3 regions of the Bradyrhizobium sp. USDA 4532 genome follow, and region 2 is predicted to be linked to each of the others. Evidence: predicted binding sites of a transcription regulator. Region 2 holds the regulator's gene; each other region holds the start of a gene.
The links. Region 2 encodes PhoB, which activates phosphate uptake and scavenging genes when phosphate is short. Its sites were predicted from a motif close to TGTCATNNANCTGTCAT; they were not measured.
Positions count from the first base shown of each region.

Region 1: J2R76_RS16390 (alkaline phosphatase) is a predicted target of PhoB. The motif match lies at 5,555-5,571, and genes of this name have one in related genera.
Region 3: J2R76_RS01190 (YbhN family protein) is a predicted target of PhoB. The motif match lies at 1,972-1,988, and genes of this name have one in related genera.

Region 1 covers NZ_JALJZN010000001.1:3,464,446-3,472,344, reverse strand. The annotation lists gene J2R76_RS16410 (carboxymuconolactone decarboxylase family protein) at 1-101, opposite strand, end outside; gene J2R76_RS16405 (hypothetical protein) at 149-1,099, opposite strand; gene J2R76_RS16400 (indolepyruvate ferredoxin oxidoreductase family protein) at 1,316-4,789, shown strand; gene J2R76_RS16395 (hypothetical protein) at 4,915-5,346, shown strand; gene J2R76_RS16390 (alkaline phosphatase) at 5,661-7,241, shown strand; gene J2R76_RS16385 (aldo/keto reductase) at 7,408-7,899, shown strand, end outside.
Region 2 covers NZ_JALJZN010000001.1:6,820,361-6,828,259, reverse strand. The annotation lists gene J2R76_RS31375 (Hsp33 family molecular chaperone) at 1-658, opposite strand, end outside; gene argF (ornithine carbamoyltransferase) at 880-1,806, opposite strand; gene J2R76_RS31365 (aspartate aminotransferase family protein) at 1,806-3,014, opposite strand; gene J2R76_RS31360 (GcrA family cell cycle regulator) at 3,502-4,014, shown strand; gene phoB (phosphate regulon transcriptional regulator PhoB) at 4,255-4,965, opposite strand; gene phoU (phosphate signaling complex protein PhoU) at 5,111-5,827, opposite strand; gene pstB (phosphate ABC transporter ATP-binding protein PstB) at 5,934-6,752, opposite strand; gene pstA (phosphate ABC transporter permease PstA) at 6,749-7,594, opposite strand; gene pstC (phosphate ABC transporter permease subunit PstC) at 7,599-7,899, opposite strand, start outside.
Region 3 covers NZ_JALJZN010000001.1:276,765-284,663, forward strand. The annotation lists gene J2R76_RS01185 (hypothetical protein) at 1-637, opposite strand, end outside; gene J2R76_RS01190 (YbhN family protein) at 741-1,817, opposite strand; gene J2R76_RS01195 (MFS transporter) at 2,405-3,823, shown strand; gene J2R76_RS01200 (EAL domain-containing protein) at 3,970-6,372, shown strand; gene J2R76_RS01205 (hypothetical protein) at 6,387-6,821, opposite strand; gene J2R76_RS01210 (hypothetical protein) at 6,866-7,513, shown strand; gene J2R76_RS01215 (hypothetical protein) at 7,600-7,899, shown strand, end outside.

The sequences.
Region 1 (7,899 bases), 3.4 Mb from region 2:
GGCGAGTTCACCAGCAGCTTGTGCAGATTGGTGTTGCGCTTGAGCATGTCGCGATATTCGGGGGCGACCTGATCGGCTTCGAGATAGGGCAGGCGGGCCATTGTTGTTGTCCTTGTTTCGGCGGCTTGCGGAAGAGGCGGCTGTTGTTTCAGCCGTAGAGGGCTTTGTGCTCGCTTTCGTAGTTGGCGTAGGAATCCTTCATGCTGGCGCCGTTGAGCAGCATCGTTCCGACCACCGCGTTGTCGGCATCGAACACGGTCGAGCGCACCCACATGCTCTCGGTGCGCTTGCTGCCGGAAAGCGCCACGACCTCGCGCTCGACCCAATAGGTCTCGCCGGGGAAGAGCGGCCCGCGCAGAAGACGAATCTCCTGGTCGGCGAACAGCCCGACGGCGGGGCCGCGGACCGGCAGCCGGTCCTCGCGCGCGCGGTACTGGAACAGCACGCTCAGCATCTCCATCGGGATGATGGCGCGGCCCCAGGGATTGTGCTCCAGCGAATAATAATCCGAAGGCTCGGTGATCACCTTGAGCTTTTCGGCCAGCGAAAATGGATAGAGATCGCCCATGTTCTGGTCGAAATCCATCTTGATCGCCTGCCGCGGCGTCTTCATGCCGACCTTGATGTCGGCGAGGATCACGGGATCGGTCAGCGGCTTCAATTCGCCGAGCCGGCGGCTGAGCGCCGTCTCGCTGCCGTTGCCATCGATCGAGGCGGTGCCGCGCAGGATCTCGGTGCCGTCGCGCCTGACCATCCCGATCGTGCAAACGGTCTGGCCCGGCTTCGGCTTCTCGATCTGGGCCTGCACCTCTTCGCCTTCGAACACCGGGTTGCGGTAATGCGCGGATAGGCAGCCAGTGATGAACCAGGCGCGGCCCCAGATCCGCTCGCACAGCGGCGCGAACTGGCTGAAATGGGTCGGTCCCTCGATCGTGCCGCCGCGAAAGCCGAGCTTCTGCGCGGTTGCATCGTCGTGAATCGAGGCGTGGGAGTCGTAGGTCTGGGCCTGCAGCATCTGCTTCGGGCTGCGCCAGGGACCCACCAGCAGATCGCCGTTCTCCAAGATTTCCGTCGTGAACGCGGATTCGACTGTAATCATCCTTGGTCTCCCTTTGCGCGCCACCGTTTCAAAGATGCCGGGGTTCGGCAAGGCCTTGCAGAACGACAAGGCCTCGCATGCGCAACATGAGATATGTGCTGCGGCCATGGAACGGGGCTGTTCATGCATAACAAAATCAGTGCATGCTGATGCATGATCATTTCGGAAGATAATCAGACCGGTCCGGACCGGCGTGGCTGACTGACGGGGAAACTGATGGCGTTGATGGAAGTTGGACTGGACGACAAGTACCGGTTGGACACGAAACGAATCTTCCTCTCCGGTACCCAGGCGCTGGTCCGATTGCCCATGTTGCAGCGCGAACGCGACCGCGCGCACGGGCTGAACACCGCCGGTTTCATCTCCGGTTACCGCGGTTCGCCGCTCGGTATGTACGACCACGCGCTGTGGCGGGCGAAATCCTTCCTCAGGGAACATGACATCGCCTTCGTTCCGGGCCTCAACGAGGATCTGGCGGCGACCGCGGTGTGGGGCAGCCAGCAGGTGGGCATGTTCCCCGGCGCCAAGGTCGATGGCGTGTTCGGCATCTGGTACGGCAAGGGCCCAGGCGTCGACCGTTCACTCGACGCGCTCAAGCACGCCAATTCCGCCGGCACCTCGCCGAACGGCGGCGTGATCGCGCTGGCCGGCGACGACCATGGCTGCCAATCCTCCACCCTGGCGCATCAGAGCGAGCAGGTGTTCGCCTCGGCGCTGATGCCGGTGGTCAATCCGGCGACGCTGCAGGATTATCTCGACCTCGGCATCCTCGGCTTCGCGCTGTCGCGCTATTCCGGCTGCTGGGTCGGCTTCAAGGCGATCTCCGAGACGGTGGAAAGCTCGGCCTCGATCGTCAGCGATCCCGATCGCATCAAGATCATCATGCCCGACGATTTCGAGATGCCGCCGGACGGGCTCTCGATCCGCTGGCCGGATCCGCCGCTCGAAGCCGAGCGCAGGTTGCACGGGCCCAAGATGGAGGCGGTCGCGGCCTTCGCCCGCGTCAACCGCTTCGATCGCATCGTGCTGGATTCGAAGCCGGCGCGGCTCGGCATCATGGCGACCGGCAAGGCCTATCTCGATCTGCGCCAGGCGCTCGCCGATCTCGGCATCACCGATGCCGATGCGCAGGCGCTCGGGCTGTGCATCTACAAGGTGGCGCTGACCTGGCCGCTCGAAGCGCGCGGCGCGCGCGCCTTCGCCGAGGGCCTGCAGGATGTGCTGGTCGTCGAGGAGAAGCGCGGCTTCATCGAGGACCAGCTGGTCCGCATCCTCTACAACATGGACGCCTCCAAGCGTCCCTCGGTGGTCGGCAAGCGCGACGAGAGCGGCGCTCCCTTGCTGCCGAGCGAGGGCGAGCTGACGCCGACCATGGTCGCCGCCGCCGTGGTGGCGCGGCTGCGCCGGCTCGGTCACCGCAGCCCGCTGCTGGAGCAGCGTTTGGCAAAACTCGAGGCGTTCGATCGCCCCGCCGAGGGCACGGGCACCGCGAAGCTGCAGCGCACGCCGTATTTCTGCTCGGGCTGCCCACACAACTCGTCGACCAAGATCCCCGAGGGCAGCCGCGCCATGGCTGGCATCGGCTGCCACGGCATGGCGCTGTCGGTGCCGAACCGCAACACCCAGACCATCTCGCATATGGGCGCGGAGGGCGTGAGCTGGATCGGGCAGGCGCCGTTCACCAGCGAACAGCATGTGTTCCAGAACCTCGGCGACGGCACCTACACCCATTCCGGCTTGCTGGCGCTGCGCGCAGCGGCCGCGGCCGGCGTCAACATCACCTACAAGATCCTCTACAACGATGCGGTTGCGATGACCGGCGGCCAGCCGGCCGAGGGCGGCTTTACGGTGTCGCAGATCGCACACCAGGTCTGGGCGGAGGGCACCAAGCGGCTCGCGATCGTCTCCGACGATCCAGACAAATATCCCGCCAATTATTTCCCGGCCGGCGCTACCATTCATCATCGCCGCGAGCTCGATGCCGTGCAGCGCATCCTGCGCGAGATCGAGGGCCTCACCGTCCTGATCTACGACCAGACCTGCGCCGCCGAGAAGCGCCGTCGCCGCAAGCGCGGGCTGTTCCCCGATCCGGCCAAGCGCGTCTTCATCAATGAGCGCGTCTGCGAGGGTTGCGGCGACTGCTCGGTGGCGTCGAACTGCGTCTCGGTGCAGCCGCTGGAGACCGAACTCGGCCGCAAGCGCCGCATCGACCAGTCGAACTGCAACAAGGATTTCTCCTGCATCGAGGGCTTTTGCCCGAGCTTTGTGATGGTGCAGGACCCCAAGCTGCGCAAGGCGGACCGCGCTGCCGCCGATCCCAAGGCGTTGTTCGCCGACTTGCCGACGCCGCCTGTGGCCGCGTTGAGCAATCCCTACAACATCCTGATCACCGGCATCGGCGGCACCGGTGTGATCACCATCGGCGCGCTGCTCGGCATGGCCGCGCATGTCGAGGGGCTCGCCTGTTCGACGCTCGACTTCACCGGCCTGTCGCAGAAGAACGGCGCCGTGATGAGCCATGTCCGGCTCGCGCCCGCCTCCGACATGCTGACCACGGTGCGCATCGCACCGGGCAATGCCAACCTGATCCTCGGCTGCGACCTCGTCGTCGCCACCAGCGTGCCGGCGCTGAGCCGCGCCGAGCGCGGCGTCACCCGCGCCGTGGTCAACGCCGATCTCTTGCCGACCGCGAGCTTCGTGATCGATCCCGATATCGACTTCGAAGCCAGCTCGATGCGCGATGCGCTAAACGGCGCGGTGACGCCTGGCGACCTCGATATCCTCGATGCCACCGGGCTTGCCACCGCGCTGATGGGCGACAGCATCGCCACCAACGCCTTCATGCTCGGCTTTGCCTTTCAGCGCGGCGCGATCCCGCTGTCGCTGGAAGCGATCCTGAAGGCGATCGAGCTCAACGGCGCCGCCATCGAGATGAACAAGACCGCGTTCTCGTGGGGCCGGCTCGCCGCGCATGATCTGCAACGCGTGGTCAGCGCCGCACGCTTCAAGAGCGCCGGCGCCGCGCCGGCCAAGAAGACGCTTGATGAGGCGATCGCGTTCCGCGCCAAATTCCTCACCGACTATCAGGACGCGGCCTACGCCAGGCGCTATCTCGACGATGTAGCGCGCGTCCGCACCGCCGAGGCGGCGGCCGCGCCGGGCTCGCAGGACCTGACGGAGGCCTTCGCAAAGGGCCTGTTCAAGCTGATGGCCTACAAGGATGAATACGAAGTCGCGCGGCTCTATTCCGACGGCGAGTTCAGCAAGGCCTTGAGGGAACAATTCCAAGGCAATTCCGGCTTGAAGGTCTTGCTGGCGCCGCCGCTGCTGGCCCAGCGCGATCCCGTCACCGGGCGGCTGCAGAAGCGTGAATTCGGTCCGTGGATCTTCACGGCGTTCGGCATGCTCGCAAGGCTGAAGGGCCTGCGCGGCACCGCCTTCGACATCTTCGGCTATACCGCCGAGCGCAAGATGGAGCGCGCATTGCCGGTCGAGTATTCGGCGATGATCCTGCGTCACCTCGACGGCAAGAAGCCGCTCGACTTGCCGCGCCTCGTGGCGCTGGCGAAGGCTGCGGAGCTCGTGCGTGGTTATGGCCACATCAAGGAGGGCAACGTCGCCCGCTACCGCACCGAATGCGCTCGGCTGGAGCGCGCGATCAGCCAGCCGCTGGCGCAGGCGGCGGAGTAAGGCCGGGGAACTTTCCACAGCCGCCCTGGTTGACCGGCAACCCTGCCTGCAAGCGGTGGCTGGATTCGTACGCCCGAGCCCCTACATGATGGCTGTCTGTTCGAGTGATTTCAGGAGGCCGTTTGATGGTCCTGAAAAACGCTTTTGTTGCAACCGTTTGTACCGCGTGCCTGGCTTTGGGCGGCGTGGCGTTGGCTGACGAGTATCGCCCCAGCGAGTTCTTCAGCCTCGATCTTTCACGCGCAGTGTTGTCGCCGAAGCCGCTTGGCCCGGCGGCGCAGTTCGAGCCCGTTCCGGTCGAGGCGAAGACCGACCATGGCCCCGATCAGCATGCGAATGTCGAGCCGCAGGTCGAGGAGCCGAAAGTCGCGCCGAAGAAAGCCGTGCGGACCACCAGGGTGACCGCGCCGCACGAGAAGAAGCGCGCGGAAGCGCGCGTGCCCGCCCGTGCCAAGCTCGCGCGCCGCCACTCGAACCCGCTCGATGCGGAGGCCCGTGACACACGGATCCAGACCTGGCCGTGCCGCACCGGCGGCATCTGCAACTGGCATCGGTGAGGCGGCGCTCTCGCGCCTCTGCTTTCTCGAAGTGCGTCAATCCTTGACCCGTCATCCTGAGGTGCGAGCGAAGCGAGCCTCGAAGGATGGATCGGCCACGGACGGGCCGTTCATCCTTCGAGACGGCCGCTTCGCGACCTCCTCAGGATGACGGGTTTGGTGCTTGAGCGCTCGATATCCGGGGCCGCCGTCCCAGCAGCCGCCCCCGAGTCATCCCGCCGTCGCAAAACCGTCGGCGGAGAGTCAAGAAACCGTAAGGCCGGAGTCAAGGAGCGCAGGCAAAACCTTCGGTGCGATTCGACGAAGGTTATTCGATGCCGACAGCGAACTCCGCGAGGCGGCGAGGCCTCACCCGGCGCCAGCTTCTGGTGCGCTCGGCGTCGACCGCGGCGCTGGCGGGATTCGGCGCGCTGGCAAGACCGTATCTGAGCCGCGCCGCGGATCGGCCCGCGATTGCGGGCATCCAGTCCGGCGACGTGGCAAGCGATTCCGCTGTCATCTGGGCGCGCGCCGATCGCGCCGCGCGGATGCACATCGAATGCGCCGCGGTCGAAAGCTTCGCCAGCATCCTGCGCACCGTGTCCGCCGATGCGCTGCCCGAGCGCGACTTCACCGCCAAGCTGCTGCTCGACGGCCTGCCGCCGGGCCAGGACCTGTTCTATCGCGTGCGCTTCGAGGACCGCGAGGGCACATCAGGCGAAAGCCGGGTCGGCCATTTCCGAACCGCGCCGGCCGACCGGCGTCCCGTCTCGTTCGTCTGGTCCGGCGACGTCGTCGGGCAGGGCTGGGGCATCGACCCCGCGCGCGGCGGCTTGCGCAGCTACCGCACCATGCTGGACGAGCGTCCGGACTTCTTCATCCATTCCGGCGATCACATCTACGCCGATTGCACGGTGCCGTCGGAGCAGAAACTCCCAAACGGTGAGATCTGGCGCAACATCGTCACCGAGGAGAAATCCGTCGTCGCGCAGAGCCTCGATCAGTTTCGCGGCAACTACAAATACAACTGGCTCGACGAGAGTTTCCGCGCCTTCCACGCCGAGGTGCCGATGTTCGCGCAGTGGGACGACCACGAGGTGGCCGACGACTGGTCGCCACTCGGCACCACCGATGCGACCGGCTATGAGGCGGACGGCAGCTCGCGCCTGGTGGCACGGGCACGCCGCGCCTTCCACGAATTCATGCCCATGCGGCTGATGCCGGAGCGCGATGGCCGCGTCTACCGCAAGATTCCCTACGGGCCGCTGCTCGACGTCTTCATCATCGACATGCGCTCCTATCGCGATTCCAGCTGGAACAAGCAGGGCGATCCGGACCACGCCTGCATCCTCGGCCAGAGCCAGCTCGCCTGGCTGAAGCGGGAGCTGGTGGCGTCGGATGCTGTCTGGAAGGTGATCGCGGCGGATCTGCCGATCGGCCTCGTCAGCCTCGATGCGGTCGCGCTCGGCGACGGGCCGCCCGCGCGGCGCGAGCACGAGATCGCCGATCTGTTGTCCTTCATGAAGCGCGCCGGGGTCCGCAACACGGTGTGGCTCACCGCCGACATGCACTACACCGCCGCGCATCACTATGATCCGAACCGCGCGGTGTTCCAGGAGTTCGAGCCGTTCTGGGAGTTCGTCTCCGGTCCGCTGCATGCCGGCACCTGGTCGCCGGGCGAGCTCGACAACACCTTTGGCCCGAAGGCGATGTACCAGAAGGGCTGCTCGGCCGAGCAGGGCGACAATCTCGCGCCGTGCTTCGGGCTGCAATTCTTCGGCCGCGTCGACATCGACGGCAAGACCGGCGTGATGACGGTGACGCTGAAGGACGTCGACAACCACGACCTCTGGTCGGTCTATATCGAGCCGCGGCCGGACGCGCGGCCCGGCCAGATCATGGCGCAGCACATCTAGCGCCGTCTCTGATCCGTCGCGACATCTTGATTGCCGGCGTCTTGCCCGAGGGCCCGGTTTGCGGGCAGACTGCGTGTCGGCAGTCCTGCCAATTTCATTCCCACGAAACGATTTGCTGGCGTGACGTCGTCGATGGCATCGGCGTCCCACGCGTCAGGAGCTATCCATGGAAAATCTGCAGACACAGGGCATCAGCCTGCCGCAGCTCGGGCTCGGCACCTTCCGCATGCAGGGCGATACCTGCCGCGCGGCGGTCGAGAGCGCGCTTGGGCTCGGCTATCGGCATATCGACACCGCCGAGATGTACGGCAATGAAGAGGCGATCGGGGCGGCGATCGCTGCCTCGAATGTCGCGCGCAGGGACCTGCACGTGACCACCAAGGTCTGGCACGAGAACCTGGCGCCGGATGCGATCCGGACAGCGTTCGACGCCAGCCTGAAGAAGCTGCGGCTCGATCACGTCGATCTCTATCTGGTGCACTGGCCGTCGCGGAGTATGAAGCTGCCTGCCGTCTTCGAGACGCTGATGAAGCTGAGGGAGGAAGGCCGCACTCGCGCGATCGGCGTCGCCAATTTCACCACCGCGCTGCTCAAGACCGTGGTCGAGGACATCAAGGCGCCGATCGCCTGCAACCAGATCGAATATCACGCGATGCTG
Region 2 (7,899 bases):
CGGGATGCAGATCGGCCTGCTTGGCGCGCTCGGGCGCCTTGGGCAGGAATTGCAGCAGGATGCCGCCGGCACGCCAGTGCAGCTTGCCGCCCTCGCCGCCGCGCATCTCCTCGCCGACCGCAAGCCGCACCCGCGTCGGAATCTGCTCCGAGCGCAGGAAATATTCGTGGGCCGCCTCTTCCAGGCCGCCGCCGTCGAGCGCGACCAGTCCCTGGTAGCGGCTGGTGTTGGAGCCCTGATCGATGGTCATCGCAAGGTGGCCCTTGCCGAGCAGCTCGCCCGAGCTCTGGCCATTCTTGAGGCGCGATGCGTCGTAGCGCGCATAGGCGCGCAGCCGGTCGGGCGCCTGGAAATCCACGATCAGGAGCGAGACCGGACCTTCGGTCCGGGTCTGCAGGATGAAGCGGCCCTCGAACTTGACCGACGAGCCGAGCAGCGTGGTCAGCACGATCGCCTCGCCGAGCAGCTTGCCGACCGCGGGCGGATAATCGTGCTTGTGCAGGATCTCGTCGAGCGCGGGGCCGAGCCGGGTCAGCCGGCCGCGCAGGTCCAGCGCGCCGACCTCGAATGCCAGCACGGCATCGTCGACCGGAACCGCTGAGGGCGCGCGAACCGGCGCCTCGGGCGTGATTTTGATGTCGGGGGATTGTGAAACCATGGCGCTCTATCTGGGGTCTCGGACCATGAAATAAAGGGGTTCACTAACGCGGATGTTTCCGTCGTCCCTGCGAAAGCATGCGAAAGCAGCGACCCATAACCACCGATGTGAGTTGCTTGCATCAAGCTGGTGCCCCAGCCTTCGCAACGATTGACAGCGATGGTTATGGGTCCGGGGTCGCGCTTCGCTTGCCCGGGACGACAACGCTTACTGATCTCCGACTACGCGACCGCGTCGAAACACCAGGCCAGAATGCCCTTCTGCGCATGCAGGCGGTTTTCCGCCTCGTCGAACACCACGGATTGCGGCCCGTCGATCACCTCGTCGGTGACCTCCTCGCCGCGATGCGCGGGCAGGCAGTGCATGAACAGTGCGTCCGGCTTGGCGAGCGACATCAGCTTGGCATTGACCTGATAGGGCCGCAGCACGTTGTGGCGGTGCTCGCCCTCCTTGTCGCCCATCGACACCCAGGTGTCGGTGACGACGCAGTCGGCGCCGCGCACGGCGGCTTCCGGATCGGTGCCGAGCATGATCGGCGCGCCGGTCGCCTTGATCCAGTCGCGCATCGGCTTCTTCGGCGACAGCTCCGGCGGGGTCGCAACATTGAGCTGGAACTTGAACCGCTCGGCGGCATGCGCCCAGGAGGCCAGCACGTTGTTGTCGTCGCCGGTCCAGGCCACGGTCTTGCCCTCGATCGAGCCGCGGTTTTCCTCATAGGTCATGAGGTCGGCCATCACCTGGCAGGGATGCGAACGCCGGGTCAGGCCGTTGATGACGGGAACGGTGGCGTGAGCCGCGAGCTCGAGCAGCGCGTCATGGTTGAGGATGCGGATCATGATCGCATCGACATAGCGCGACAGCACGCGCGCGGTGTCGGCGATGGTCTCGCCGCGGCCGAGCTGCATCTCGGCGCCGGTCAGCATGATGGATTCACCGCCGAGCTGGCGCATGCCCACGTCGAACGACACCCTTGTGCGGGTCGACGGGCGCTCGAAGATCATCGCCAGCGTCTTGCCTTCGAGCGGCTTCCTGCCCTTCTCATGCGCCTTCAGCTTCGCCTTCATGGCGGCTCCGGCGGACAGCATGTTGCGCAGTTCGCCGAGCGGCAGCTCGTTGATATCGAGGAAGTGACGGACCGGCTTGCTCATTATCCAGCCGCCTTCTTCGGCTGCGCCACCGACAATGTCGCGCAGGCGCGCTCGAGCGCGGTGATCGACTGGTCGATCTCGGACTCGGTCACGATCAGCGGCGCCAGGAACCGCACCACATTGTCGCCTGCGCCGACGGTGAGCAGCTTCTCGCTGCGCAGCGCTGCGATCAGGTCGCCCGACGGCACCACGGCCTTGACGCCGATCAACAGCCCCTCGCCGCGTACCTCCGACAGCACGCCGGGATAGCGGTCGACGACGGAGGCGAGCTTCTGCTTGAGCAGCAGCGACATCTTCTGCACATGCTCGAAGAAGCCGGGTTTCAGCATGACGTCGAGCACGGCATTGGCGGCGGCGACCGCGAGCGGATTGCCGCCGAAGGTCGAGCCGTGCGAGCCGGGCGCCATGCCGGCCGCGGCTTGCGCGGTCGCCAGCACCGCGCCGATCGGGAAACCGCCCCCGAGCGCCTTGGCCAGCGACATCACGTCCGGCGTGACGCCGGTGCGCTTGTAGGCGAACAGCTCGCCGGTTCGGCCCATGCCGGTCTGCACCTCGTCGAAGGCGAGCAGCAGGCCGTGCTCGTCGCACAGCGCGCGCAGTGCCTTGAAGAACGCCTGTGGCGCCGAGCGCACGCCGCCCTCGCCCTGCACCGGCTCGATCAGGATGCCGGCGGTGTGCGGACCGATCGCCTTCTTCACCGCGTCGATGTCGCCATGCGGCACCTGGTCGAAGCCGTCCATCGGCGGGCCGAAGCCCTCGAGATATTTCGCCGAGCCGGTCGCCGCCAGCGTGCCCAGCGTGCGGCCGTGGAAGGCGCCCTCGAAGGTGATGATGCGGTAGCGCTCGCCATGGCCCTTGGAGAAGTGATAGTGGCGGACCAGCTTGATCACGCCCTCCATCGCTTCCGCGCCGGAATTGCAGAAGAACACGAAGTCGGCAAAGCTCTGCTCGCACAGCCGCGCGGCAAGCACCTCGCCGTCCGGGCTCTTGAACAGGTTCGACATGTGCCAGAGCTTGGTCGCCTGTTCCTGCAGCGCCTTGACGAGATGCGGATGCGCGTGCCCGAGCGCGTTGACCGCGACGCCCGAGGTGAAATCGAGATAGCGGTCGCCGTTGGTTGCGATCAGCCAGGCGCCCTCACCGCGCTCGAAACCGAGATCGACCCTGGCGAAGACGGGGAGCAGATGCGACGTGGCAGCGTTGGTCATGACGATCACTGACGGTTTTTAAGCCGACAATTGCCGCGCGCCTTGACGCCAGCGCAGCAACGGCCAGCTTCGGAAAACAAAACGGCCGCCTTTGCGGGCGGCACGTGGCGGGCATTCTATGCTGCGGTCGGTAAGTGTCAATCGCCACGAAGTGGCCTTCCTGCAATGCGAAACGAGCGCAATCCGGAGCATTCCGGTGCGGTGGAAAAGCCTCATCGCGATGCTTAACTGTGTGGGAACATGTGGACGCACGACCGCGGACTCTTGCGCCAGAGTCACGCCATATTGTAGCGTTTGGCCTGTCGGGTACGACATCTCGTGCGGCGGTACTGGACCCTCTAAGTAGCCTTTGTGTCTCGCGTAAACGTTCGGGCGCAACACCGTGCCCGGCGAGGGCTAAGGGATTCTGGCCGCAGGGATATTTGTCCAGATTGGCTCGCAGCGCCGCTCCAATGATTGGCCGGCGCTACGCGAAGGGAAGAATGCGATGACTGTATTGACCTGGTCCGACGATCGCGTCGAGCAGCTGAAGAAGCTCTGGGAGTCCGGCCTGTCGGCCAGCCAGATCGCGGCGGAACTTGGCAATGTGACGCGAAACGCCGTGATCGGCAAAGTGCATCGGCTCGGCCTCTCCGGCCGCGCCAAGGCACCCTCCACGGCCGCGCCGCGGCAGCGCAAGGCCCGCCCCGCCCAGCACATGATGCGGGTGGCGCGCCCGGTCTCGCGCGGCAACACCGCGCTGGCGCACGCCTTCGAGGCCGAGATGGAGCCCGATCCGATCTCCTACGACAATGTGGTGCCGATGAGCCAGCGGCTGTCGCTGCTCGAGCTCAACGAGGCCACCTGTCACTGGCCGGTCGGCGATCCCTCGAGCCCGGAATTCTTCTTCTGCGGCGGCAAAGCGCTCGGCGGCCTGCCCTATTGCGCGCATCACTCGCGCGTCGCCTACCAGCCCGCCGCCGATCGCCGCCGGCCGTCGGCGAAACCGCAGATCAAGTGAGCACTCGGGAAAACGACGGAAGACCTCAAAGACAAATCCCCGCGAAAGCGGGGATTTTTTTGTGTGACCCAGCCCGGCTATATCACCAGCGTCGTCCCGGCGCAGGCCGGGACCCATAACCACGAATGGGTGTTGTTAGAAAGCCGTCTGGCCGCGTGCCGATTGCGCTGGCCGCAGCGTATGGGTCCCGGGTTTCGCCGGGACGACGCCGTGTTGCGGTTTATGAATGCCGCATGGCCGTTACGGCTGCGGCTCGGCCTTGGCAAAGCGGTCGTCGAGCGCGTAGCCGGCGCCGCGCACAGTGCGGATCGGATCCTGCTCGCGGCCCGGATTGAGCAGCTTGCGCAGGCGGCCGATATGCACGTCGACGGTGCGCTCATCGATGTAGATGTCGCGGCCCCAGACGCTGTCGAGCAATTGCTCGCGGCTGAACACGCGGCCGGGATGCTCAAGGAAGAATTCGAGCAGGCGATACTCGGTCGGCCCGAGATCGATCGGACGGCCCGAGCGCGCCACGCGGCGCTTCTCGCGGTCGAGCTCGATGTCGCCGTAGGTCAGCACGGTCGCAAGCCGCTCCGGGCTGGCGCGGCGCAACAGGCCCTTCACCCGCGCCAGCAGCTCCGGCACCGAGAACGGCTTGACGATGTAATCGTCCGCGCCGGTGGCAAGCCCGCGCACGCGCTCGCTTTCCTCGCCGCGCGCGGTCAGCATGATGATCGGAAGCTGCTTGGTCTCGGGCCGCGCCCGCAGGCGGCGGCACAGTTCGATGCCGGACAGGCCCGGCAGCATCCAGTCCAGCACCACGAGGTCGGGAACGCGCTCCTTCAGCCTTGTATCCGCATCGTCGCCGCGCCCCACCGTCTCGACATCGTAGCCTTCCGCATCGAGATTGTAGCGCAACAGCGTCGTCAGCGCTTCCTCGTCTTCGACTACCAGAATGCGTGCGCTCATCGGTTTAAGTTCTTTCTCTGTGGTGATCCGTTGCCCAGACGCAAACCGAAACGCTTACTTCCTTGAGCATAGTCCCCGCGGAAACGATTTGTCGCGAGGATCATCCAGTTTCGCTCTTGCCGGTTCCGTGCTTGCCGATCATGCCTCAGTTGCCCGGCACCGTGGTGGCAAAAGTGGTCATGTCGCCCTTCGGGCGCTTGTCGGTGATCTGCTGGCCCTCGATCATGTAGAACACGGTCTCGGCGATATTGGTGGCGTGATCGCCGATCCGCTCGATGTTCTTGGCGCAGAACATCAGATGGATGCAGAACGAGATGTTGCGCGGATCTTCCATCATGTAGGTGAGCAGTTCGCGGAACAGCGAGGTGCAGATCGCATCGACCTCCTCGTCGCCCTTCCAGACGTTCATCGCCGCCGGCAGGTCGTGCGCGGCATAGGCGTCGAGCACCGACTTGACCTGCGACAGCACGAGGTCGGTCATGTGCTCGAGGCCGCGGATCAGCTTCAGCGGCTGGAAATCGCTCTCCAGCGCCGCGACGCGCTTGCCCATGTTCTTGGCGAGGTCGCCGATCCGCTCGAGGTCGGTGGCGACGCGCATCGCGCTGACGATCTCACGCAGATCGATCGCCATCGGCTGGCGGCGGGCGATCGTCAGCACCGCCCGCTCTTCGATGTTGCGCTGCAGATTGTCGATCTCGATGTCGGCGGCGACCACGCGCTTGCCGAGCGCGACGTCGCGACGGATCAGCGCGTCGACCGACTCGGTAATCATCCGTTCGACCAGGCCGCCCATCTCGGCGACCAGGCGAGTCAACTCCTGCAGGTCGCTGTCGAATGCCTTGGCGGTATGTTCAGAAGCCATCGCTTGTCTCCCTCAACCATGATCCCGGGGATCATGGTTTCGTGTCCTGAATTTTAGCATGACCTGATCGGAAAACCGGTTTCCACTTTTCCGGATCATGCGCCGGTCAACCGAACCGGCCGGTGATGTAGTCCTGGGTGCGCCGATCGCTCGGTGAGGTGAATATCTTGTTGGTGTCGTCGAACTCGATCAGCTCGCCGAGATACATGAAGGCGGTCTTATCGGAGACGCGCGCCGCCTGCTGCATGTTGTGGGTGACGATCGCGATCGTGTAGTCCTCGGAGAGCTCCTGGATCAGCTCCTCGACCTTGGCGGTCGAGATCGGGTCGAGCGCCGAGCACGGCTCGTCGAACAGGATCACCTCGGGACGCACCGCCACGGTGCGCGCGATGCACAGGCGCTGCTGCTGGCCGCCGGAGAGCGACAGGCCGGAGGCGTTCAGCTTGTCCTTGACCTCGTTCCACAGCGCGCCGCCGCGCAGCGCCTTCTCGACCCGGTCGTCCATCTCGGACTTCGAGATCTTCTCATAGAGGCGGATGCCGAAGGCGATGTTCTCGTAGATCGTCATCGGGAACGGCGTCGGCTTCTGGAACACCATGCCGACCCGCGCGCGCAGCAAGTTGAGGTCGAGCTTGGGGTCGAGAATGTTGGTCTGGTCCAGCATCAGCTGGCCGACCGCGCGCTGACCCGGATACAGGTCGTACATCCGGTTGAAAATGCGCAGCAGGGTCGACTTGCCGCAGCCGGACGGGCCGATGAACGCCGTGACGCGGTTGGTGCCGAGCGCCAGGTTGATGTTCTTCAGCGCGTGGTGCTCGCCGTAATAGAAGTTGAGGTTGCGCACCGTGACTTTCGGCGGCGCTTCCGGCAGCGGAACCTGGGGAATGTGGCCTGCGGCAGTCGTGGAGACGGAAAGCTCGGTCATTTTGCGGCCCTTTCGGCACCAAGGATACGCGCGCCGATATTCAACGCGAGCACGGTGAATGTGATGAGCAGCGCGCCGCTCCACGCCAGCTCTTTCCAGTAGGCGTAGGGGCTCTGCACGAAGTTGTTGATGGTCACTGGCAGGTTGGCCATCGTCTTGGTCAGATCCAGGCTGAAGAACTGGTTCGACAGCGCGGTGAACAGCAGCGGCGCGGTCTCGCCGGCGACGCGGGCGGTCGCCAGCAGCACACCGGTGATCAGACCCGATCGCGCGGCACGATAAGCGATCCGCTTGATCACCAGCGAACGCGGCAGGCCGAGCGCGGAGGCGGCCTCGCGCAGCGGATTGGGCACCAAGAGCAGCATGTCCTCGGTGGTGCGCAGCACGACCGGGATCACGATCACCGCGAGCGCAAGGCTGCCTGCGATCGCCGAGAAGCCGCGCATCGGCACCACCACCGCACCATAGATGAACAGGCCGATGATGATCGAGGGCGCGCTGAGCAGGATGTCGTTGATGAAGCGGATCACCGAGGTCAGCTTGTCGTGCTTGCCGTATTCGGCGAGGTAGGTGCCGGCGAACAGGCCAAGCGGCGCGCCGATGCCGACGCCGATCACGGTCATGATGACCGAGCCGACGATGGCGTTGAGCAAGCCGCCTTCGGTCGAGCCGGGCGGCGGCGTGTTCTGGGTGAACAGCTGCACGCTGAGGCCGGCAAGGCCGTTATAGAGCAGCGTGATCAGGATCAGCGCCAGCCAGGTAACGCCGAACAGCGCCGCGCCGACACAGAGTGCGCGGATGACGATGTCGCTGCGGCGGCGGGATTTGTAGATCGGGTTCATGGCGTTACTTCCCCGCCTTCTTTTCAAGCCGCATCAGCATCAGCCGCGCGCCGGCGAGCACGAAGAAGGTCAGCACGAACAACAGCAGGCCGAGCAGGATCAGGCCGGACTGGTGCAGGCCGTCGCTCTCGGCGAATTCGCTGGCGATCGCCGCCGAGATCGTGGTGCCCGGCGCGAAGATCGACGACGAGATCCGGAACGAGTTGCCGATGATGAAGGTCACCGCCATGGTCTCGCCGAGGGCGCGGCCGAGCGCCAGCATGATGCCGCCGATCACGCCGACGCGGGTGTAGGGGATCACGACG
Region 3 (7,899 bases), 6.5 Mb from region 2:
CAATCGCGCGGTCGGGATTGCCCTCACCGGATGCGATGCTGTCGCCGAGGCCCGCGATCAGCAGGTCGCGCACCTCGATCTGCGTCGCCACACGCTGGTTGGCGTCCGAGCCGCTTGCGACGTCGACGGTCGCGACCGTGGTGCGGCCGTAGCGGACGCGCAGGTTGATCGGCTCGGCGCAATCGAATGTCGAGGATTGCGGCCCGTCGCCGTCGTCGAACGACCAGGCACAGGTCGCGCCGACCGGAACCGGGCCGGTGAGCCGCACGACGATCGGATGATCGATCGGCGTCAGATAGCTTTCCTTGACGTTGTCGCGCGTGCAGGGCTCGCTGACGCGGCCCTGCAGGTCGATGCAGAGCCGGTTCACGGTGTTGCGCGCCCAGCCGCGGCCGTCGCTTTGCAGTTCCAGCGTCTGTTCCGAGGCCAGCACGGTGCGGCCAAGCCCGCTTTCGACATGCAGGCGGAAGTCGCGTTCCTCGCGGAACAGGCGGAAGCGGTTGCGGACCTCCCAGGAGATCTGCAGCTGGTTGTCCTGCGCGTCCGCGGCCGATGCGAAGACCGCGGCCAGCGCGCTGCCGAGCAGCACGCTGCAGACCGTCACCCGAAACGAAAATCGAACCAAAAAGCCAATCATGGCGCGGTTTGACGCGAGCGGTACGGCGAAAATAAGAGAAGCGGCCGCGAGGATCGAAAATCCGGGATCGAGGGGCCCGCACAAGGGCGGATCACGTGGTCCGTTACCGTTTCAGCTGCCTGACCCGCTGCTGCCGGCTTTCGATCGGTTGCCGCACGGTCGCCGAAGCCGTGCAGGCTTGGCTTAGTCGTTTCCGCTCTTGCCAGGGCTGCACCACGTTGAGCCAGAGCTCGCGCATGCCCATGATCGAGATCGAAATCCCGAACGGGATCAGGAAGTAGAGGATGCGGAACACGACCAGCGTCGCCAGCAATTGTTCCTTGCTGAACTCCGGCAGCGCCACCAGCATCGCGGCATCGAACACGCCGATCGAGCCGGGGGCGTGGCTGGCGAAGCCGAGCAGCGTCGCCAGGATGAACACGACCGCCAGCGAGACGAAGTCGATATGCGGCTCGGTCGGCATCAGCAGGTACATTGCGAGCGCGCAGAAACCGAGATCGACCACGCCGATCAGGATCTGCAGCAGCGTCAGCTTGGCCGAGGGCAGCACCACCTTCCAGCCGTTCTGGCCGAGCTCGCGGCGCTTCTCGCCGGTCAGGAGCCAGACGAAATAGGCGCCGATGCCGGCAAGGCAGCCGAGCGCGATCAGCCGGTTCATCGCCGGCGGCAGCAGGTCCATCGCCGACGCCGCCGCCGGGTGCCAGGCCATGCCGAAGCCGAGCACGAACAAATTGCCGAGCCAGAAGGTCAGGCCCGACAGAAAGCAGATCTTGGCGACGTCGATCGCGGAGAGGCCATAATCGGAATAGATCCGGAAGCGGATCGCGCCGCCGGTAAACACCGTGGCGCCGATATTGTGGCCGATCGTGTAGCTCGTGAAGCTCGACAGCGCTGCGATGCGGTAGGGGACATGGATCTTGCCGATCGTGCGCAGCGCGAAGAAGTCGTAGAAGGTCAGCGTGCAGAACGCGCCGACCACGCAGAGCGCCGCCAGCGCGATCCGGTGCGGCGCGATGTTGGTGAGCGCGGTGAGAATGATGCCGGTATCGACGCCCTTCAGGGTGTGAACAAGCGACGTGATCGCGAACGCGATGATCAACACACTCGCGGCGATCCCGAGCCGTTTCCAGCCGATCTTTTCCTTGAAACCACGCCCGAGCGTGGTCAGCAGCCGAAGCATTCATCCTCCCGGCGGGGCGGCAAATTTCAGTGGGACCCGATCACGGACGGCGACGGGTGACGGGCAAACGCACCGTACGCGATGACCCATAAGGCAAAACCGATGCGTTGTGCAGCCCTTGACAAGCCAACCTTCGGCCCTCGTCCAGCGTCATTGTCATATTGGCTACATATGTTCTCGCTCTGCGGAATGTGAGTCGCAGGACCGCGATGGGGCCACTGCATGTTCCGCCGTTTCAGGCGGTTTCGCCGGCTTTTTTGCCGATTTTGCGGCCGTCCCGGCGTCGATGCGGGTTCATTGGCGCGAGGCGAATGGACGATATGCGTCAGCATGGGGACGGCTGAGCCGGCTGTGACGTTTACCAAAGTGTGAAGTCGGCGCGCGCATGCGCATGATGCGCCCTGCGCTCGGGCCGGTGAGCCGCGCGAGGGCGGTCCGTAGGTCTATTGAGGCAAAACGCCGCGCAAGCGGGCCGCCGTCGGACAGATCGGCCAGGCACGCGATTTCACACTTCGATCCGTGGCGAAGTGTTGCGGCGAAACGAAGGCCTATGTCTCGCATTGGTTGCCGAGAGCAAGGACAAGACCATGCAACAGACATCCCTGAACGTCCGGCACATGCCGGACCGCCGCGCAACGTCGCATCAGCAAACGAGCGGGCTCGCGGCGACGTTGACGCTCGCCGCGATGAGTCTCGGCTATGGCGTCGTGCAGCTCGACGTCACCATCGTCAACACGGCGCTCAACGCGATCGGCGCCTCGCTCGGCGGCGGCGTTGCCGAACTGCAATGGGTGGTCAGCGCCTACACGATTGCCTTTGCGGCCTTCATCCTGACCGCGGGCGCGCTCGGCGACCGGATCGGCGCCAAGCGCATCTTCATGGCCGGGTTTGCGATCTTCACCGCGGCATCGGTTGCCTGCGCGGTCGCGCCTGATGCGGCGACGCTGATCGCCGCCCGCTGCGTTCAGGGGCTGGCCGCGGCCATCCTGGTGCCGAACTCGCTGGCGCTGCTCCGCCATGCCTATGAAGACGAGAAGGCGCGGGGACGCGCGGTCGGTGTCTGGGCCGCGGGCGCGAGCCTCGCGCTGACCGCCGGCCCGTTCGTCGGCGGCGGACTGATCGCGCTGGTCGGCTGGCGCGCGATCTTTCTGGTCAACCTGCCGATCGGCCTCGCCGGCTTGTGGCTCGCCTGGCGCTTTGCCAGCGAAACCACGCGTCATCAGCAACACCGGCTCGATCTGCCGGGTCAGGTCGCGGCGATCGCCGCGCTCGGCACGCTGGCCGGCGCGCTGATCGAAGGCGGCGCACTCGGCTGGGGCAGCCCGTTCGTGGTCGCGGGCTTCGCTCTCGCCGCCGTCTTCGCCGTGCTGTTCGTCTGGCGTGAGGCGCGCGCGCCGCAGCCGATGCTGCCGCTCTCGCTGTTCCGCCACCGGATGTTTGCCCTGACCTCGCTGGTCGGCCTCCTGGTCAATGTCGCGTTCTACGGCCTGATCTTCGTGCTCAGCCTCTACTTCCAGCAGGTCAACGGGCTGTCGGCGTTCGCCACTGGCCTCGCGTTCGTGCCGATGCTCGGCGCCGTGCTGCCCGCCAACCTGATCGCACCGCATGTCGCGGAGCGGATCGGCGCGCCGGCGACAATCGCGCTCGGCGCCGCTCTCTCCGCCACCGGATGTCTTGCGATGCTGTTCATCGGCCCCGGCACCAGCTTCCTCGCGATCTGCCTGCAATTGCTGGCCATGAGCGGCGGCCTCGGCCTGCTGGTGCCGCCCCTGACATCGGCGCTGCTCGGCAGTGCCGAGCCGCAGCATGCCGGCATCGCGGCCGGGGTGTTGAACGCGACCCGGCAGACCGGCAGCGTGCTCGGTGTCGCGCTGTTCGGCTCGATGGTCAGCCGGTCCGCGGCCTTCATCACCGGCCTGCATGCGGCCCTCGTCATCTCCGCCGGCGTGTTGCTGGCGGCGGCTGCGCTGATCTGGATCGGCGCATCGTCACAGACTCGGCGCTGAGACGAACCGCAGCGAGGCATCTCCGCGTTGCCCTGACCCGATCGCCTGCATTCAAGGCTTCTTCACCATGCGTGGAACCTTGCTGCGGTGCGGTTACCGTTCCTACACGAATGCGTCTGTTCTTATAGGTCCATAAAGGGGGCTATATGTATCGCGTTCTGACCTGTCTCACTTTGGAACATGACTGGCGGTTGGTCGTCCTCGGCGGGGTGATCTGCCTACTCGCCAGCGCCGTCGCGATCAGCCTGTTTCACCGTGCCCGCGCTGCGCAGGGGCGGGCCCGCGAGATCTGGATCGGCCTCGATGCGGCGGTCGGCGGTTGCGGTATCTGGGCCACCCATTTCGTTGCCATGCTGGCGTACGATCCCGGCATCGAGGCCGGGTACAACATTCCCATCACGCTGCTGTCGCTGGTGCTCGCGGTTGCGATCCTGGCGGTCGGATTGGCCGTCGCCACGCTCGATGGACGCTGGCAGACGGTTGCGGCCGGTGGCGCGATCGTCGGCGCCGGTGTCGCGGCGATGCATTACACCGGCATGCTCGGGCTGGAGCTGCCCGCGCGCATCGTCTGGTCGCCGGGCATCGTCGCCTCGTCGATGACGTTCGGAAGCCTGTTCGGCGCGCTCGCGCTCGTCGTTGCCACCCGTGGCGAACGTTTCGGCACCACCGCCGCCGCGACCGGTCTTCTGACCGTCGCGATCGTCTCGCATCATTTCACCGCGATGGGCGCGGTGACGCTCGTCCCGGATCCGACCATCGTTTCCGGCGGACTTACGGTCTCGCCGCGCGTGCTCTCGTTCATGACCGCCGTTGCGGCCTTCGCGATCCTCGGCCTCTCGCTGATCGCCTCGATCCTCGACCGTCGCGCCAAGACCGAACTTCACAAGCAGAAGGTGGTGCTCGATACCGCGCTCGAGAACATGTCGCAGGGGCTGTGCATGTTCGATGCCGACGGCCGCATCATGCTGTTCAACGAGCGCTACAGCGAGATGATGGGGCGCAGTCGCATACCGCTGCAGGGACGCCTGCTGATCGATGTCCTGCAGGACCTCCATTCCATCGGCGAGTGGGACGGCGATCCCGAGGAGTTCTGCAATGCTCTCGTCGCCGAGGCAAAGGCCGGCCACAGCGCGACGCGGATCGTCAGCCGCAACGAGCGCGCGATCCGTGTCGTCGACCAGCCGATGAAGGGCGGCGGCTGGGTTGCGACCTTCGAGGACATCACCGAATGGCAGCAGGCCCAGGAACAGATTTCGCACATGGCGCGGCATGACGCGCTGACCAATTTGCCGAACCGGACGCTGTTCCGCGAGCAGCTCGAGAAGGCCTCGAGACTGGCCAAGCGTTCCGACCAGCTGGCCGTGCTCTGTCTCGATCTCGATCATTTCAAGGAAATCAACGACACGCTCGGACATCCGATCGGCGACGCGCTGCTGCGCGAAGTCGCGCGCCGGCTGGGCGAATGCGTCACCGAGCACGACACCGTGGCGCGGCTTGGCGGCGACGAATTCGCCATCGTGCAGTTCTGCAGCAATTGCGAGCCGTCCGTCGTGTCGTCGCTGGCAAGTCTCGTGGTCGAGCGGATCGCTGCGCCCTACGAGATCGGCGGCCATCAGCTCGTGATCGGCGTCAGCATCGGCATCTCGCTCGCGCCCGAAGACGGCAAGGATCCCGACGAATTGCTGCAAAAGGCCGATCTCGCGCTGTACCGCGCCAAGGCCGACGGCCGCGGCACCTATCGCTTCTTCGAGACCGGGATGGATGCGCGTGCGCAGGCGCGCCGCCTGCTGGAGCGCGACCTGCGGCTTGCGCTCGAGCATGACGAGTTCGAGGTCTACTACCAGCCGATCCGCGATGTCGCGGGCGATCGGATCGTCGCCTTCGAGGCGCTGGCGCGCTGGAACCATTCGCTGCGTGGCCTGATCGCGCCGAACAATTTCATTCCTGTCGCCGAGGAAACCGGGCTGATCGTTCCGCTTGGCGAGATCGTGTTGCGCAAGGCCTGCGCGGATGCCGCGGGCTGGCCCGAGGCCGTCGCGGTTGCCGTCAATCTCTCGCCGGTGCAGTTCAAGAACCCGAACCTGGTGTCGTCGGTGAAGGCGGCGCTGGAAGCATCGGGCCTGTCGGCGGACCGGCTTGAGCTCGAGATCACCGAATCGGTGCTGCTGCAGAACAGCGAGGCGACGCTCGCGGTGCTGCATGAGCTGCGCGGCTTCGGCGTCCGCATCTCGCTGGACGATTTCGGCACCGGCTATTCCTCGCTGAGCTATCTGCGCAGCTTCCCGTTCGACAAGATCAAGATCGACCGGTCCTTCGTCACCGACCTTGCGACACGCGAGGACTCGATGGCGATCGTGCGCGCGGTCACCGGCCTCGGCAAGAGCCTCGGCATCGTTACGACAGCCGAAGGGGTCGAGACCGATACCCAGTTCGACCTGCTGCGTCGGGAGGGCTGCACGCAGGCGCAGGGCTATCTGTTCAGCCCGCCGCGGCCGGCAGCCGACGTCGCCAAGATGTTGCGCAGGACGCCGGAACGGTCGGTCGCCTGAGTTGGAGGGCTAGCTCAGCTCTTGCGCAGAACAAAATAGGCGCCACAGAACGCCATCACTGCGCCGAGGCACAGGGCGGCAAGGCCGGCGAGCACGGCGGATATGGTCGAGACCGTGCTCGGCGCCGACGCGGCCTGGCCGGCACCGGCCAGCATCAGCACGCCGACGACGATCAGGAAGTTACGCATCCGCTGCGGGATCTGGCCGGCCACCGCGCTGTGCATCAGATTGGCGGTGAAGTAGCCGCCCGAAAATCCGACGGTCGCGATCAGCCACCACGCAATCGCGGCGCCCGCCGGCATGAACTCGTGGCTGTCGGAGCGCCACAGGCCGCCGAGATCGAGCCCATAACGCGCGCCGAGCATGTGCACGGCAAGCGCCAGCAGCACGCCGGATATCATCGCGCCGCCGAGGATGAGGTAGCGCGGAAAATAGGTCGTCTCAGGCATGGCTCGCTTGTAGGATAGCCGTGACGTCCCGCGCAAGCGCGTGGATGGATTTGGACGGGTGGAACGGCGGCTTGCCAACAACGTTGCAGGATCGATCGGAGGCAGGCGAGGGCTCGCCGCTGCGCTATGCCTACAAGGCCTCATTGATCGGCTCGGCGCACCAGTTCGAGCTGACCGAGGACGGGCTGGCGTGGCGGATCGCCGGCCGGTCGGGCGTGTGGGACTATGCCGACATCTCCGCGGTGAAACTGTCCTATCGCCCGGTCTCGATGCAGCAGCAGCGGTTTCGCGCCGACATCGACAACGCCAAGGGCGGGCGGATCGCGATCCTCTCGACCACCTGGCAGACCGCGACGCTGGTGGCGCCGCAGGGCCATCTCTACCGCGACTTCATCGTCGAGCTGCATCGCCGGATGCAGGCGGCGGGCAGCAACGCCAGGCTGGTCGGAGGCCTCGGACCGAAGACGTATACCGCCGCGCTGGCGCTGCTGGCCTGCCTTGCGGTGGCAATGATCGGATTGCTGCTGACGGCGCTGCTGACCTCGAACTGGATGGGGGCGCTGTTCCTGGTCGGCTTTGCGGCGCTGTTCACCTGGCAGGTCGGCGGTTTCGTCACGCGCAATCGGCCGCGGCGCTACAGCTTCGATCAATTGCCCGATGCGCTGCTGCCGAAGGCGGTTCGCAATCGGTGAAGCGGTTCGCGCGGCCGGACTGTAAGCGGGTTGTAAGCAACGCGCTGTAAACTCGGCGACGGATTTGCTTTTGGCTGGAGCGTCAGATGACAATCCGGACTCCATTTTTGGCTCTGTGCCTTGTGCTCCTGAGCATCCCGCCGGCTCTTTCCAAGGGCAGCGTGGGCAACAAACATGATCCGCTTGATCCCAATCACGTCGACAATCTGCCGCCCGACGTGCGGCGATACGTTGCCGGAATCTGCAGGGGAACGCCGGTCGCGCAGCACGACTTTGCAACCTACTCGCCGCAAGAAAAGCGCTGGCGGATAAACCTCGAATATCTGCAGTGCAGCGTGATCGGGGAGTATCGCAAAGGTAACCAGTGCATGGATGTGGACTTCGTA